2 regions of the Shinella sp. 20P9.1.1 genome follow, and region 2 is predicted to be linked to the other one. Evidence: predicted binding sites of a transcription regulator. Region 2 holds the regulator's gene; the other holds the start of a gene.
What was found. Region 2 encodes LexA, which represses DNA repair genes until DNA is damaged. Its sites were predicted from a motif close to TGTTCNNNNTGTGTTCNG; they were not measured.
Positions count from the first base shown of each region.

Region 1: a site for LexA is predicted at 3,192-3,209, ahead of AC27VQ_RS14645 (ATP-dependent helicase). Genes of this name have one in related genera too.

Region 1 is NZ_JBYOLC010000007.1:244,451-251,833, forward strand. It holds gene AC27VQ_RS14640 (methyl-accepting chemotaxis protein) at 1-651, shown strand, start outside; gene AC27VQ_RS14645 (ATP-dependent helicase) at 685-3,150, opposite strand; gene AC27VQ_RS14650 (carboxymuconolactone decarboxylase family protein) at 3,254-3,667, opposite strand; gene AC27VQ_RS14655 (cyclase family protein) at 3,716-4,537, opposite strand; gene AC27VQ_RS14660 (efflux RND transporter periplasmic adaptor subunit) at 4,835-6,022, shown strand; gene AC27VQ_RS14665 (efflux RND transporter permease subunit) at 6,022-7,383, shown strand, end outside.
Region 2 is NZ_JBYOLC010000011.1:40,207-47,589, reverse strand. It holds gene AC27VQ_RS18680 (ComEC/Rec2 family competence protein) at 1-2,093, shown strand, start outside; gene lexA (transcriptional repressor LexA) at 2,228-2,956, opposite strand; gene AC27VQ_RS18670 (molybdopterin molybdotransferase MoeA) at 3,050-4,273, opposite strand; gene moaC (cyclic pyranopterin monophosphate synthase MoaC) at 4,273-4,767, opposite strand; gene trpC (indole-3-glycerol phosphate synthase TrpC) at 4,767-5,582, opposite strand; gene trpD (anthranilate phosphoribosyltransferase) at 5,591-6,613, opposite strand; gene AC27VQ_RS18650 (peptidylprolyl isomerase) at 6,730-7,383, opposite strand, start outside.

The DNA of each region.
Region 1 (7,383 bases), on a different contig from region 2:
CAGGACGCCCGTGCTTCAGCCCATAGCTCCGCCGGCGTGGTCAACGACACCGTCAGCGCCATGCAGCGCATCGAAGCTGCTTCCAGCGAGATCAGTCAGATCATCGGCGTGATCGACGAGATCGCCTTCCAGACCAACCTCCTGGCACTGAACGCCGGCGTCGAGGCCGCGCGCGCCGGGGAGGCGGGCAGGGGCTTTGCCGTCGTGGCGCAGGAGGTGCGCGAGCTTGCCCAGCGCTCCGCCAAGGCGGCGCGCGAGATCAAGACTCTGATCACCAATTCCAGCGCGGAAGTGCAGGAGGGCGTGCGGCTCGTCGGTGAAACAGGCCGGGCGCTGCGGGAAATCGGCAATTTCGTCGAAGAGATCGACCACAATGTCGACGCCATCGCCACCTCCGCCGCCGAGCAGGCGAGCGGCCTAGAGGAGATCAGCGCGGCGGTGAGCGACGTCGACCGGATCACCCAGGAAAATGCCGCCATGGTCGAGCATACGACCTCGACCAGCCAGACGCTCGCGGAGGGCGCGATCACCCTCAGCGAACTGGTGAACCGCTTCCAGCTCAACCGTCGCGCCCGCCGTCGTGACGGCAGCGAAATCTGGTCCCCCGAGGAGCGCGCCGCGCGTCTCGGCGCGATGCGCAAGGCATCCTGAGAACAGCGAAGGCGGGGCCGCAGGCCGGCCCCGTCACGCCCGTTCGACGAAGCCGTCGAGCACGCGTTTCTGGCCGGCGCGGTCGAAATCGATCGTCAGCTTGTTGCCCTCGATTGCCGAGACGTTGCCGTTGCCGAACTTGATGTGGAAGACACGGTCGCCGACGGAGAATTTCGACGGCTCGGTCGTGGTGGACTTCGCCACCAGTTCCCCGTCGATCGTCTTCGATCGCGGGCCGCTCTCGCCATAACCGATGCGCTCCACCGCGTGGCCGGAGCGGGAGCCCCAGTTGTCGCGCGTCGCATCCGTGCGGTTGGCCTGCGCGCGGCGCCAGCCGGGCGTCGAATAGGCGTTCTGGAACGGCTCCTGCTTGTCAAAGCGCGATTGGCCGTAGCCGCCGCCGCGGCCGTACCCGCCATAGGATTGCTCCACCTCGGCGACTTCGACATGGGCTTCCGGCAATTCGTCGAGGAAACGCGAGGGCAATGTCGATTGCCAGAGGCCGTGGATGCGGCGGTTCGAGACGAACCAGATGTGGCAGCGGCGCTTTGCCCGCGTGATGCCGACATAGGCGAGGCGTCGTTCTTCTTCCAGCCCCGAGCGGCCGCCCTCATCCAACGCGCGCTGGTGCGGGAAGAGGCCTTCCTCCCAGCCGGGCAGGAAGACGGTCTCGAATTCGAGGCCCTTGGCCGAATGCAGCGTCATGATCGAGACGGCATCGAGCTCGGCGTTCTGCTCGGCATCCATGACCAGCGACACATGGTCGAGGAAGCCGCGCAGCGATTCGAAGGCCTCCATCGAGCGGATGAGTTCCTTGAGGTTTTCCAGCCGGCCCGGCGCTTCGGCCGACTTGTCGGCCTGCCACATGGCGGTATAGCCGCTCTCGTCGAGGATCTGCTCGGCAAGCTCGGTGTGCGGCGTGGTCTCCAGCAGCGATTGCCAGCGGCGGAAATCCGTGACGACGTCGAACAGCGCCTTGCGCGCCTTCGGCTTCAGCTCGTCCGTCTCGATGATATCCGCTGCGGCGGCGAGCATGGGGATGTCGCGGGCGCGGGCATAGTCGTGCAGGTTGCGGATGGTCGTATCGCCAAGGCCGCGTTTCGGCGTATTGACGATACGCTCGAAGGCGAGGTCGTCGGCCGGCTGGCTGACGAGGCGCAGATAGGCCATGGCATCGCGGATTTCGAGCCGCTCGTAGAAGCGCGGACCGCCGATGACGCGGTAATTGAGGCCGAGCGTGACGAAACGGTCTTCGAATTCGCGCATCTGGAAGGACGCACGCACCAGGATCGCCATGTCGTTGAGCTTGTGCTCCTTGCGCTGGAGCTGCTCGATCTCCTCGCCGACGGCGCGGGCCTCCTCCTCGGAATCCCAGGCCGCGTGAACGACGACCTTGTCGTCATCGGGGTCATGCCGGTCGGTGAAGAGCGTTTTGCCGAGCCGGTCCTCGTTATGGGCGATCAGATGGCCGGCGGCGCCCAGAATATGGGCCGTCGAGCGATAATTGCGCTCCAGCTTGACGACCTTGGCGCCGGGAAAATCCTTCTCGAAGCGCAGGATGTTGTCCACCTCCGCGCCGCGCCAGCCATAGATCGACTGGTCGTCGTCGCCGACGCAACAGACATTCTGCGGCGTGCCCTTGGGGCGCTGGGCGAGCAGGCGCAGCCACATATATTGGGCGGTGTTGGTGTCCTGATACTCATCGACGAGGATATAGCGGAATTTCTGATGGTACTCGGCCAGCACATCCGGATTGGCGCGGAACATGCGGATCGGGTGCAGCAGAAGGTCGCCGAAATCGCAGGCGTTCAGCGTCTTCAGGCGGTTCTGGTAGGCGACGTAGAGTTCACGGCCCTTGCCGTTGGCGAAGGCGCGGGCGTCGCCTTCCGGGATCTGCGCCGGATCGAGGCCTTTGTTTTTCCAGCCGTCGATCATGCCGGCGAACTGCTTGGCCGGCCAGCGTTTGTCGTCGATGCTTTCGGCCTGCAGGATCTGCTTGATCAGGCGCACGACGTCGTCGGTGTCGAGGATCGAGAAATCCGAGCGCAGGCCGACGAGTTCGGCATGGCGGCGCAGAAGCTTCACGCCAATCGAGTGGAACGTGCCGAGCCACGGAATGCCCTCGACGGCGCCGCCGACCAGCAGGCCGATGCGCTCCTTCATCTCGCGCGCCGCCTTGTTGGTGAAGGTCACGGCGAGAAGCTGGCTCGGGAAGGCGCGGCCGGTGGCGAGAATGTGGGCGATGCGGGTGGTGAGCACGCGCGTCTTGCCGGTGCCGGCGCCGGCGAGCACCAGAACGGGGCCGTCGACGGTCTCGACCGCCTCGCGCTGTTCGGGGTTGAGGCCGGAAAGATAGTCCGGCGCGCGCTGCGCATCGCGGGCTGCCATGGCGCGCGCGGCAATGCCGATACCGCCGGACGGCTTGGCCGGAGCGGCAGGCTTTGCGCCGAGCTGCGGGTCTTCATCGAAGAAGGGAATGTCGTCGTAACCGCTGATCATGCGGCTCAATGTAGTGATTCGGGTCCGAAAGACCAGTTTTCCGTTCTGCTTTTATTCCACGGGGAAGAACAGGGGTGGAAAGATTGTGGAAAGCGCTGCTCGCTCAGGGCATTGCGCGCTCGGCATCGAAAACGCTGTCCACGGGCAATTGCAATGCTGTCGCCAGCTGGTTTGTCTTGCCGGCGAGCGAGACGATGGCGAGCAGTTCGCCATATTGCGCCTCCGTCATGCCCTTCGCCTTGGCGGCGGCGGTGTGGGAGTGGACGCAGTATGAGCAGCCGTTCGTGACGGAGACGGCGATGTAGAGCATTTCCTTTACCAGCGGATCGAGCGTCGAGGGCGTCGCCATCACGGCCTTCACCTCCGCCCAGGTGCGTTCCAGCAGCGCCGGATCGAAGGCGAGGTAGCGCCACATATTGTTGACGAAATCCGATTTCCTGACGGCGCGGATGTCGTCGAAGACGGCCTTGACGCGCGGGTCGGCTTCGATGTTTTCGGCAGGCTTGACGGTGCTCATGGTAGTCTCCTCCGGAAAGGCCGGCGGCGAACCGCCGGCCGGCAGACATCAGGCGAGTGCGAAGACGCGGGACGGGCCGCCCGTGCCGCCGCGCACTTTCGGCGCGCCGACGAAGATCGTGGCACCCTTTGCCGGAAGCTGGTCCAGATTGGCCGCGCCTTCAAGCCCCCAGTTACCGGAGGAGAGCCAGGCGTAGTGCGTGGCGAAATCCGGCGAGAGGCCATAGTCGAGCGAGAGCGTATCGACCGCGATGCCGACGGCGCTCGAATTTTCCGCAAGATACTGCACCGCTTCGACATGGAAGCCTGGGAAGTGCAGCTTGCCGTCGGCATCCGCATTGCGGAACTTGTCCGTGCCGAGATGTTTGCCCCAGCCGGAATGGAGCGCCACGCAGGCTTTCTCCGGCAGGTCGCCATTGGCTGCGATCCAGGCCTTGATGTCGTCCGGCGTCAGCTGGGCATCCGGGCTGGCATCGGCCTTCTCCCTGATGTCGATGACGGCGAGCGGCACGACGAGATCGGAGACCGGGATTTCGGCGACCGAAGTCCCGTCCTCGGAAAAGTGCAGCGGCGCATCGAGATGGGTGCCGGTGTGTTCGTTGACGCGCAGCTCGAAGAGGTTGAACTTGTGTTCCTTGTAATTGAACTTCTGTTCGCGCCAGAACTGCTGCTGGCCGAAGAAGGTCGGAAATTCCTCGTGGAGTTCGTGCGTCAGGTCCGTCACCTTCGATGGCGCCTGGGCGAAAGCCGGGCTGAGTACCCCTGAGCTTGCGGCGGCGACAGCGGCCCCGCCCGCGGCGGCGGCGCGGAAGAAGCTTCGTCTCGAAAGCATGCGGGATTTCACGGAGTCAATAATGCAGGCGTCGCACATGGTTTCCCCTCTCGTTCAATAGGTTTATGAAAGAATACTGAAATAGTTTGCGGCCTGTGGGCCGGCAGAAAAGCTATCACAAGGGAAAGGAGCGTCCAGTCACGCCCATGCTCGGATAAGGCGCGGCAGGGGAAGATTTCTCCACGTTTTCTTACATTTCGGTAACAGACCGAAGCCTCAATCTTACAATTCCGTAATGATCCGATTCTTTCATTGCCGGTTCATTTCCAAAACGGGATACTTGCCCTATGTCGCACTGCAAAACGTGACGGTTCGCTTCCATCGGAGAGAGAGTGCATGCGGGTTTGGAAACAGCTCCTTATCGGCCTTGGCGTCATTGCGGCCGGGGTTTTGCTCTGGGGCCGCTTCGCGCCCGGCGCAAACGGGATGCTGACGGCTGCCGGCCTGCCGGCGCCGCTTGTCGCGGCCATCGCGCCGGCCTCTGAGGAGAAGGCGGACGGCGGGAGCCAGGCCAATGGGCAGGGCGGCGGCCGTCGCGGCGGCTTCGGCGGCGGGCCGACGCTCGTCGTCACCAAGCCGGTCGCCATGGCCACCGTCAACGATCGCCTGAACGCCATCGGCGACGGCGAGGCGATCCGCACCGTGACGGTCACGCCCTATGCCACCGGCAATCTCACCGAAGTCCTCGTCGAATCCGGCACGCGGGTGGAGCAGGGGGCTGTCATCGCCCGGCTTGACAGCGACGAGCAGAAGATCGCCGCCGATCAGGCGCGCGTCACCGTCGAAGCCGCCCAGCAGAAGCTGAAACGCCTGGAAAATCTCCGTTCCTCCACCAGCACGGCCGATCTGCAGGATGCGCAGACCGCGTTGAAGGCCGCCGAACTGGCCCTGCGCAATGCCGAACTGACGCTGCGTCGCCGCGATATCACCGCACCCTATGGCGGCGTGGTCGGCATCATCTCCGTCAATCCGGGCGACTATGTCACGACGTCGACGGCGATTGCCCGCATCGACGACCGCTCGGAAATCCTCGTCGACTACTGGGTGCCGGAGCGGTTTGCCACCAGCATCAAGGTCGGCGGCGAGGTGAGTGCGACGGCGGTCGCGCGGCCGGGCGACGTTTTCACAGGAACGGTGCAGGCGATCGACAACCGCATCGACCAGGAAAGCCGCACGCTGCGCGTCCGCGCCCGCATCGCCAATCCCGAAGACGTGCTGCGCGCCGGCATGTCCTTCCAGGTGGCCATGCACTTTGCCGGCGATCTCTATCCGAGCGTCGATCCGCTTTCGCTCCAATGGAGCGCCGACGGTTCCTATATCTGGCGCGTGAAGGGCGATAAGGCGGAACGCGTGCCGGTCCATATCGTGCAGCGCAATCCCGATAAGGTGCTGGTCAAGGCTGAGCTTGCCGAGGGAGATGCCGTCGTCACCGAGGGCGTGCAGACGCTGCGGCCGGGCGGGGCTGTGCGCACGGCGCAAGAGCGCGGCATCAAGGAAAAACCTGCCGTCGCGGAGGGCACGTGATGTCGGGCGAGGCGAGCGGAATGAACGATGGCGGCAAGGCGGGTTTTACCGCGCTTTTCATTCGCCGGCCGATTCTCTCTCTCGTGCTCAACACGCTGATCATCATCGCCGGCCTTGCCGCCTTCACGGGCGTCGAAATCCGCGAATTGCCCTCCGTCGACCAGCCGGTCATCAGCGTCACCACCGATTTCGACGGCGCGTCGCCGGAAACCATCGACCGCGAGCTGACCGATGTCATCGAGGGTGGCGTTTCGCGCGTGCAGGGCATCAAGAAAATCTCTTCCGTCTCGTCCTTCGGCCGCAGCCGCGTGACGCTGGAGTTTTCCGACACCACGGATATCAACCAGGCCGCCAACGACGTGCGCGATGCGCTCGGCCGCGTGACGAACCAGCTGCCCGACGATGCCGACGACCCGCGCGTGGTGAAGGCCGATGCGGATAGCCAGCCGATCATGCGGCTTGCGCTGACCTCCGACACGCTGTCGCTCGAAGACCTGACGCTGCTGGCCGAAAACGAGATCACCGACCGGCTTGCCTCCGTCGAGGGCGTCGCCGACGTGGCGGTCTATGGCGATCAGGAGAAGATTTTCCGCGTCGATGTCGATCAGGCGAAACTTGCGGCGCGTGGGCTGACGGTGGCCGACCTGCGCAACGCGCTGGCGACCGCCGCCTTCGACGTGCCGGCCGGTTCGCTGAAGAGCCAGAGCCAGGATATCACGGTGCGTGCCACGGCCGACCTGACCAAGCCGTCCGACTTCGAAAACCTCATCCTGAAAAACCACGTGCGCCTCGGCGACGTCGCCATGGTCACGCTCGGCCCGGACGAGGGCTCGACGGCGCTGCGTTCCAACGGACGGCAGGGCATCGGCCTCGGCATCATCCGCCAGGCACAGTCCAACACGCTCGACATCTCCGCCGGCGTGAAGCAGATGGTCGCGCAGTTCGGCACGATCCTGCCCGAGGGTACCCAGATCAAGATCACCAGCGACGACGCCGTCTTCATCGATGGTGCCATCCATGAGGTGGAGATCGCGCTTGTCGTCGCCGTCCTGATCGTGACGCTCGTCATCTATCTCTTCCTGCTCGACTGGCGCGCGACGCTCATTCCGACGATCAGCATGCCGATCGCGCTGATCGGCACCATCGCGGCGATCTATATGGCGGGCTTCTCCGTCAACATCCTGACGCTGCTTGCCATCGTGCTGGCGACCGGCCTCGTGGTGGACGATGCCATCGTGGTGCTGGAAAACATCGTGCGCCGCCGGGCCGAGGGCCTGAAGCCGCGCGCCGCCGCCATTTTGGGCACGCTGGAAGTGTTCTTCGCGGTCATCGCAACGACGGCCACACTTGCCGCCGTCTTC
Region 2 (7,383 bases):
GGCTCGACACCGTCCTGCTCGATGCGCCCGTGACCACCGAGATCACCGGCCGCGTGCTGTCGCGCGAAAGCGACGGGCGAGGTGCAATCCGCTATCGCATTGCCCTTACGGCGACACGCGATCCCACCTTGAAACGTGCGCCTGATGTGGTGACGGTTCTCGCCCGCAACAGGCACGAACCGATCGTGATCGGCGACGGCATTGCTGGCCGCGCGCGGCTCAATCCGCCCTCCGGTCCCGCATTGACGGGGCTCAACGATTTTGCCTTCGACGCCTATTTCGCCGGCACCGGGGCGGTCGGCTATTTCTACCAGGCGCCCGAACGGATTGCAGCGGCGCCGGCCGGTCTGGAGGAGCGGATCCGGCAGGAAATCGCGACGTGGCGCAACAATCTGACCGAGCATATCCGTAGCCGGATCGATGGCGATGCCGGCGCGATCGCCGCCGCCTTGGTGACGGCCGAACAGCGTGCGATCAGCCCGGAAACGGTGGAGGCGTTGCGGCAGGCGGGGCTTGCCCATGTGTTGGCGATTTCCGGGCTGAACATGGTGCTTGCGGCCGGCACATTTCTTGTCGGCGCACGCATGCTGATGGCACTGATCCCCGGCTTTGCCGAGCGATATCCGGCAAAGAAAATCGCCGCCGTCGGGGCGCTCGTCATGGTGACGCTCTATATACTCGTGTCGGGTGGGGCACTTTCGGCGGTGCGTTCGTGGATCATGATCTGCGTCATGCTCGTCGCCGTGCTGTTCGGACGGTCGGCGATCAGCCTGCGAAATGTCGCCCTTTCGGCCATCCTCATTCTGGTGGTCACGCCCTCGGCCATCACCAATCCCGGTTTCCAGATGTCCTATGCCGCAACGCTGGGGCTCGTCGCCGGCTATGCGGCATGGCGCGAGCGGCCGGTGAAACGGGAAGGCCGGGGCGGCATGTTGCGGGCCGCCGGCGGTTCGACCGGCCGCTTCCTTGGCGGATTGATGCTCTCCTCGCTGATCGGCGGTTTTTCGACGCTGATCTATTCGATCGGCCACTTCAACCGGATTCCGGCCTACGGGTTGGCGGGCAACCTCCTCACCATGCCCGCCATCAGCGCCATCGTCATGCCGTTCGGCCTTGTCGCCGTGCTGCTGATGCCCTTCGGGCTGGATGCCATTCCTTTCGCCATCATGGGCAAGGGGATCGAGTGGATGATCGCCCTGTCCAACTGGGTCGCCAGCTGGAAGGGCGAGATCGTCACCGGCCGCATTCCGCCTGCCGCCTTCCTGCTGATCGGTTTTGGCGGCGGGCTCGTCTGCATCCTGCGCACACGCCTTCGCCATGCCGGTACATTGCTCGTGCTGATCGGCATTGCCATCGCATTCTGGCCGGGTGATCCCGTAAGACCCGAGGTCCTGATCTCGGAGGACGGTCGCCTCGTTGCTATCCTGCGCGACGATGGCGTTGCGACGAACCGTGCCCGTCCGCCGGATTTCGTCTACGCGCAATGGCGCCGGGCCCTGCGGCTGGGCGACGTCGTCAAGCCGACGATGAGAAAGACCGCCGGTTTGACAGTTGAAGAGGAAGCTACCGCTGTCGAAACCGCGAAAAAGCGAAAATCGTCACGCCACCGGGCAAACCGCGAAAAGGCGAAAGCGGCCATGGCGTCTGCGTTCGACGCGGCAGCAAGCCAGGCGGGTTTCATCTGCGAGACGAAGGCTTTCTGCGTGGCTGTTTCACCAAACGAATGGCGCATCGTCACGCTTGACGACGTCGCATTTCTTGGCACGGCCTGCGACGCCGCAGACGTCGTCGTCACGCAGGCGCCGCTTCGGACCGCCGCTTGCCGCTCCGGCGCAAGGCTCATCACCGCTCGCCATCTTCGGCGCACCGGCGCCCTGGAAATCATCCCCGGCGAAGAGGAAAATGCACCGTTCATACTGGAAGCCAGCATAATACCAGCTATCGAAACGCTGGATCGCCCGTGGTCGCGCCATCGGACTTATGATTGGCGAACCGGAACGTATACGAGTGGCAACGCAGAGGGAGAACGCCCTCAACGCGATACTCAAGGCGAAATCAATGAAACCGACGCAGCCATTTCGAGCGACTTCTGAATTGAGCAGCTGAGTTGGCCGGCAGCATAAACCATTTCCTGAACCAAAAGCTCCCGCACCTTCACCTCGAAGGCCGCACAGTCCATGAAAGCTAATGCCCTCGGGGCACTTACGACGTCTCGAGTTTGGCCTGGTTAGTTGTAGCGCCGAATAAGGCCCACAAGCTTGCCCTGGATTTTGACGCGATCCGGACCGAAGATGCGGGTTTCATAAGCAGGGTTTGCGGCTTCCAGCGCAATCGACGCACCCTTACGGCGGAAGCGCTTCAGCGTGGCTTCTTCATCGTCGACGAGGGCTACGATGATTTCGCCGGGATTGGCACTGCTGGTATCGCGAATGATGACCGTGTCGCCATCGAAGATGCCGGCTTCGATCATCGAATCGCCCTTCACCTCGAGCGCATAGTGATCGCCGACGCCGATCATTTCGGCCGGGACAGTGATATCATGCGTGTTGTTCTGGATGGCGGAGATCGGCACGCCGGCGGCGATGCGGCCCATGACAGGTACGGAGACCGAGGAGGGCATGAGATCGGACTGCGGTGTTGCGACACGCTGGGAGGGCGCCGGCGCCATCGGTTGTTTGCCGCGGCTGCCTTCTACGACGGTGGGTGAGAACCCACGGCGGGGCTGCTGGATCGGTGAATAGGCCTCGGGAAGCTTGATGACTTCCAGTGCCCGCGCCCGGTTCGGCAGGCGGCGGATGAAGCCGCGCTCTTCAAGCGCCGTGATGAGGCGATGGATGCCGGATTTGGAGGCCAAATCCAGGGCATCCTTCATCTCGTCGAAAGACGGCGGAATACCGGATTCCTTCATACGCTCGTGAATGAACAGGAGCAGCTCCTGTTGTTTGCGCGTCAGCATGGTCTCTCCACCGAGAATCGTGAAACAAATCCAGAACAGACACTATCTGTTCCATTTGTGTTCCGCAAGGGGCTGCTGAAACAATAATACTGTTCAGGGGGGTGGCTGGCGTACCATAAGGACGTCGCAAGCAACGCCGGCTTCGACGGAGGGCGCGTTCGGCGGGCGGATGAGCAGGCCTTCGGATTCCGCGAAGATTCGCATCATCGAAGAATCCTGCTTGTCGAAGGGCGTCACCTGCAAATCTCCATCCGGCCCGCGGGTGATGCGGGAGCGAATGTAGTCCTGCCGGTGGTCGTTTTCCTTGACCGGCACGGCGGTGACGGCCTTGTAAACGCGGTCATTCGCCGGCAGGCGGGCGAGGCGGCGCGTCAGCGGCTCCAGGAAAAGCAGCGCGCAGACGAGGCTGGAGACGGGATTGCCCGGCAGGCCGACGATCTGGATATCGCCAAGGCGGCCGACCATCAGCGGTTTTCCGGGACGCATGGCGATGCGCCAGAAATCGAGTTCCATGCCGGCTTCGCCGAGCACCGGCTGCACGAGATCGAAATCGCCGACCGAGGCGCCGCCGAGTGTGACGAGCACGTCGATATCCAAGGCAAGTGCCCTCTGCACGGCCTCGAGGATCGCCTTTTTATCGTCGCCGACAATGCCGAGGTCGATGATCTCGGCACCGGAAGCGCGCGCGATGGCGGAGACGCCATAGGTGTTGGAGGCGATGATCTGGCTTGTGCCGGGCGATGTGCCGGGCGTGACGAGTTCGTCGCCCGTAGCGAGCACGGCGATGCGGGGGCGGGCGTAGACCGTGAGCTCGGCGTGGTTCATCGCAGCGGCGACGGTGAGACGGCCGGCATCGAGCATATCGCCGGCCTTGAGCAGCACGTCGCGTTCCGAAAAATCCTGGCCGCGCGGGCGGATATGGCGGCCTTTGGGCGTGAGGAAGGTGGTGCGGATGCGTCCATCCTCCAGCTTCTCCGCGTCTTCCTGCAGCAGAACGGTATCTGCGAAGGCAGACATTGGCGCGCCGGTGAAGATGCGCACGGCCTCGCCGGGGCCGGCTGTGCCGTCGAAGGCATGGCCAGCCGCGGAGGTGCCGACGACCTTGAGGATCGATCCGAGTTCGGCGATATCGGCGTGGCGAACGGCATAGCCGTCCATGGCGGAATTGTCGAAAGGCGGCTGGGTGAGGCGGGCGGCGACGTCTTCAGCCAGCACGCGGCCGTCCGCTTCATGAAGCGAAACCTTTTCCGTCCGTTGCGTGGGCTTGGCCGCGGAAAGCAGGCGGTCGAGGGCGTCGGCAACGGGGAGGAGGGACATCAGAGATCTCTGCGTTTGTAATCACCGGAGCGGCCGCCGGACTTTTCGGCAAGGCGCACGCCGCCGATCTCCATCTCGCGGTCGGCCGCCTTGGCCATGTCGTAGATTGTGAGGCACGCGACGCTGACGGCGGTCAGCGCCTCCATCTCGACGCCGGTGCGGCCGGTGAGCTTCGCCATGGCCTCGATGCGCAGGCCGGGCAAGGCGCGATCCTCACGGATATCCACCGTCACCTTAGTCAGCATCAGCGGGTGGCAGAGCGGGATGAGATTGGACGTCTGCTTGGCGGCCATGATGCCGGCCAGTCGTGCCGTGCCGATCACGTCGCCCTTCTTGGCGTCGCCCTTGAGGATCAGGTCGAGCGTTTCCGGCGCCATGCGGATGAAACCTTCGGCCACGGCAATGCGCACGGTCTCGGCCTTGTCGCCGACATCGACCATGTGCGCCTCGCCGGAGGCACCGATATGGGTGAGCGTGCGGCCGTTTTCGGCCATCATTCCGCCGCCAGCATGCCGGCGGAGCCGGTCAGCAGTTCGCGCGTTGCTGCCGTCACATCGACCTTGCGCATCAGGCTTTCGCCGACGAGGAAGGTGGAGATGCCGACCTTGCCGAGGCGCGCACAATCGGCATGGGTGAAGATTCCGCTTTCGCCGACGAGCAGGCGATCGTCCGGCACCATGCCGGCGAGCTTTTCGGAAACGGCGAGATCGACTTCGAAGGTGCGCAGGTTGCGGTTGTTGATGCCGACGAGCTTGGACTTGAGCTTCAGCGCCCGTTCCATCTCTTCTTCGTCATGCACCTCGATCAGCACGTCCATGCCGAGCGAGAAGGCGGCATCTTCCAGCATCTTGGCCGTGTCGTCGCTGAGCGAAGCCATGATGAGCAGGATGCAATCCGCACCCCAGGCGCGGGCTTCCAGCATCTGGTAGCTGTCGAACATGAAATCCTTGCGCAATGCCGGAAGCGCGCAGGCCTCGCGGGCGGCGGTCAGGAATTCCGGCGCGCCCTGAAAACTCGGCGTGTCCGTGAGCACGGAGAGGCAGGCGGCACCACCGGCCTCATAGGCCTTGGCAAGGGCCGGCGGATCGAAATCCGGGCGGATCAGCCCCTTGGAAGGGCTCGCCTTCTTAATTTCGGCGATCAGGCCGAACTGGCCCTGCGCTTGTCTGTCCTTGAGGCTGGCGAAGAAGCCGCGCGGCGGCTCCTGATCGCGGATGCGGGCGCGCAGCTCGGCCGGGGCGACACGCGCCTTGGCGGCGGCGATCTCTTCGAGCTTGTAGGCTTCAATCTTCTTCAGGATATCGGTCATGGCCAATCCTACTCCGCCGCGCCTTCGTTGGAAACCGCAACGAGGCGTTCCAGCACGGTACGGGCACGGCCGCTTTCGAGCGATTCGGTTGCGAGCCGCATGCCGTCCTTCAGCGTCTCCGCCTTGCCGGCGACGACGAGAGAGGCGGCAGCATTTGCGAGCGAGATGTCACGGTAGGGCATATGCGCGCCGCCGAGCACGGAGAGGAGGGCTGCGGCATTGTGCGTGCCGTCACCGCCACGCAGATCGTCCAGCACCACCTGCGGCAACCCGAAATCGGCCGGCGTCAGTTCGAAGGTGCGGATCTTGCCGTCTTCGAGGGCTGCGACCTGGGTCGTGCCCGTGGTGGTGATCTCGTCGAGGCCTTCGCCATGCACGACCCAGATGCTTTCCGAGCCGAGGTCGCGCATCACTTCGGCGATCGGCACCAGCCAGTGCGGCGAGAAGACGCCGAGCAACTGGCGCTTGACGCCGCCGGGATTGGACAGAGGCCCGAGCAGGTTGAAGATCGTGCGCGTGCCGAGCTCGACGCGCGACGGCCCGACATGCTTCATGGCGGAATGGTGCAGCTGGGCGAACATGAAGCCGAGGCCGGCATCGTGCACGCAGCGGGCGATTTCGGCCGGGCCGATATCGAGCTTCACGCCGAGGCAGGAGAGGGCATCCGCCGTGCCGGATTTCGAGCTCAGCGCGCGGTTACCGTGCTTGGCGACCGGAACGCCGGCACCCGCGACGATGATCGCTGCGAGCGTCGAGATGTTGTAGGTGCCCGCACCGTCACCACCCGTGCCGACGATATCCATGGCATCGGCGGGGACGCTGACCGGCAGCATGCGGGCGCGCATGGAGCCGACGGCGCCGTAGATCTCGTCCACGGTCTCGCCGCGCACGCGCAGCGCCATCAGGAAACCGCCGATCTGCGAGGGGGTGGCGGCACCCGACATGATGATCTCGAAGGCACCGCGAGCCTCTTCGCGGTCCAGCGCGTTGCCGGCGGCGACCTTGGCGATGAAGGGTTTCAGGTCGGACATGCGGCTTGCGTCTCCCTAGAGACTGTCAGGTTCATTCCGAACCGGACAGGCTCTCGATTTCCTTGTTGTCGTTTGTCTTGTCGGGAAAACCGGTTTCCACTTTTCCCGGACAAACTCTATCGCGTCATGTTCTGCTCGGCGAGCGTGCGGTTGATCGAAACGCCGTAGGACGTCTGGAGCGCGCTCACCATCTGGTCGAGGATGTCGTCGCCGCTGGCGCGGGCGACGGCTTCGATCTGCTGCTCGTCGTTGGAGAGCGCGTCGGTCGTCGCGTCTGCATTGACTTCCGTCACCTTCAGCAGGATCTGGCCTTCGCCATCCGTGCCGGGCGTGTTGGCGACCGTGCCGACCGGGCCGGAAAACGCCGAGGCAATGGTCGCCGGGCTGAGGATCGCGTCCTGTGCGCCGCGGTGCAGGCCCGTCTTGTTTTCGACGGTCAGGCCCAACTCGCTGGCGATGGCGGCGAGATCCCCGCCCTTGCGTACGCGTTCGGCCAGTTCGCCTGCCTTCTTGGCGAGCGCCTGGCGCTGCTGCTCGGCCGTCCAGTCGGCAACGACACGGTCGCGCACTTCGTCGAGCGTGCGGTCGCGATCCGGGATGACGTCGAGCACTTCGAACCAGGCATAGCCTTCGCGGCCGACATTGATCGGCTGGGTTTCGGTGCCGACATCGGTCTTGAAGACTTCGCCAAGCAGGGCAGCCTTTTCCGGAAGGGCGGCGATCTCTTCGCCCTTCTGGTCGTTGCCCTGCGCGTCGGCGGCGTCGACCGT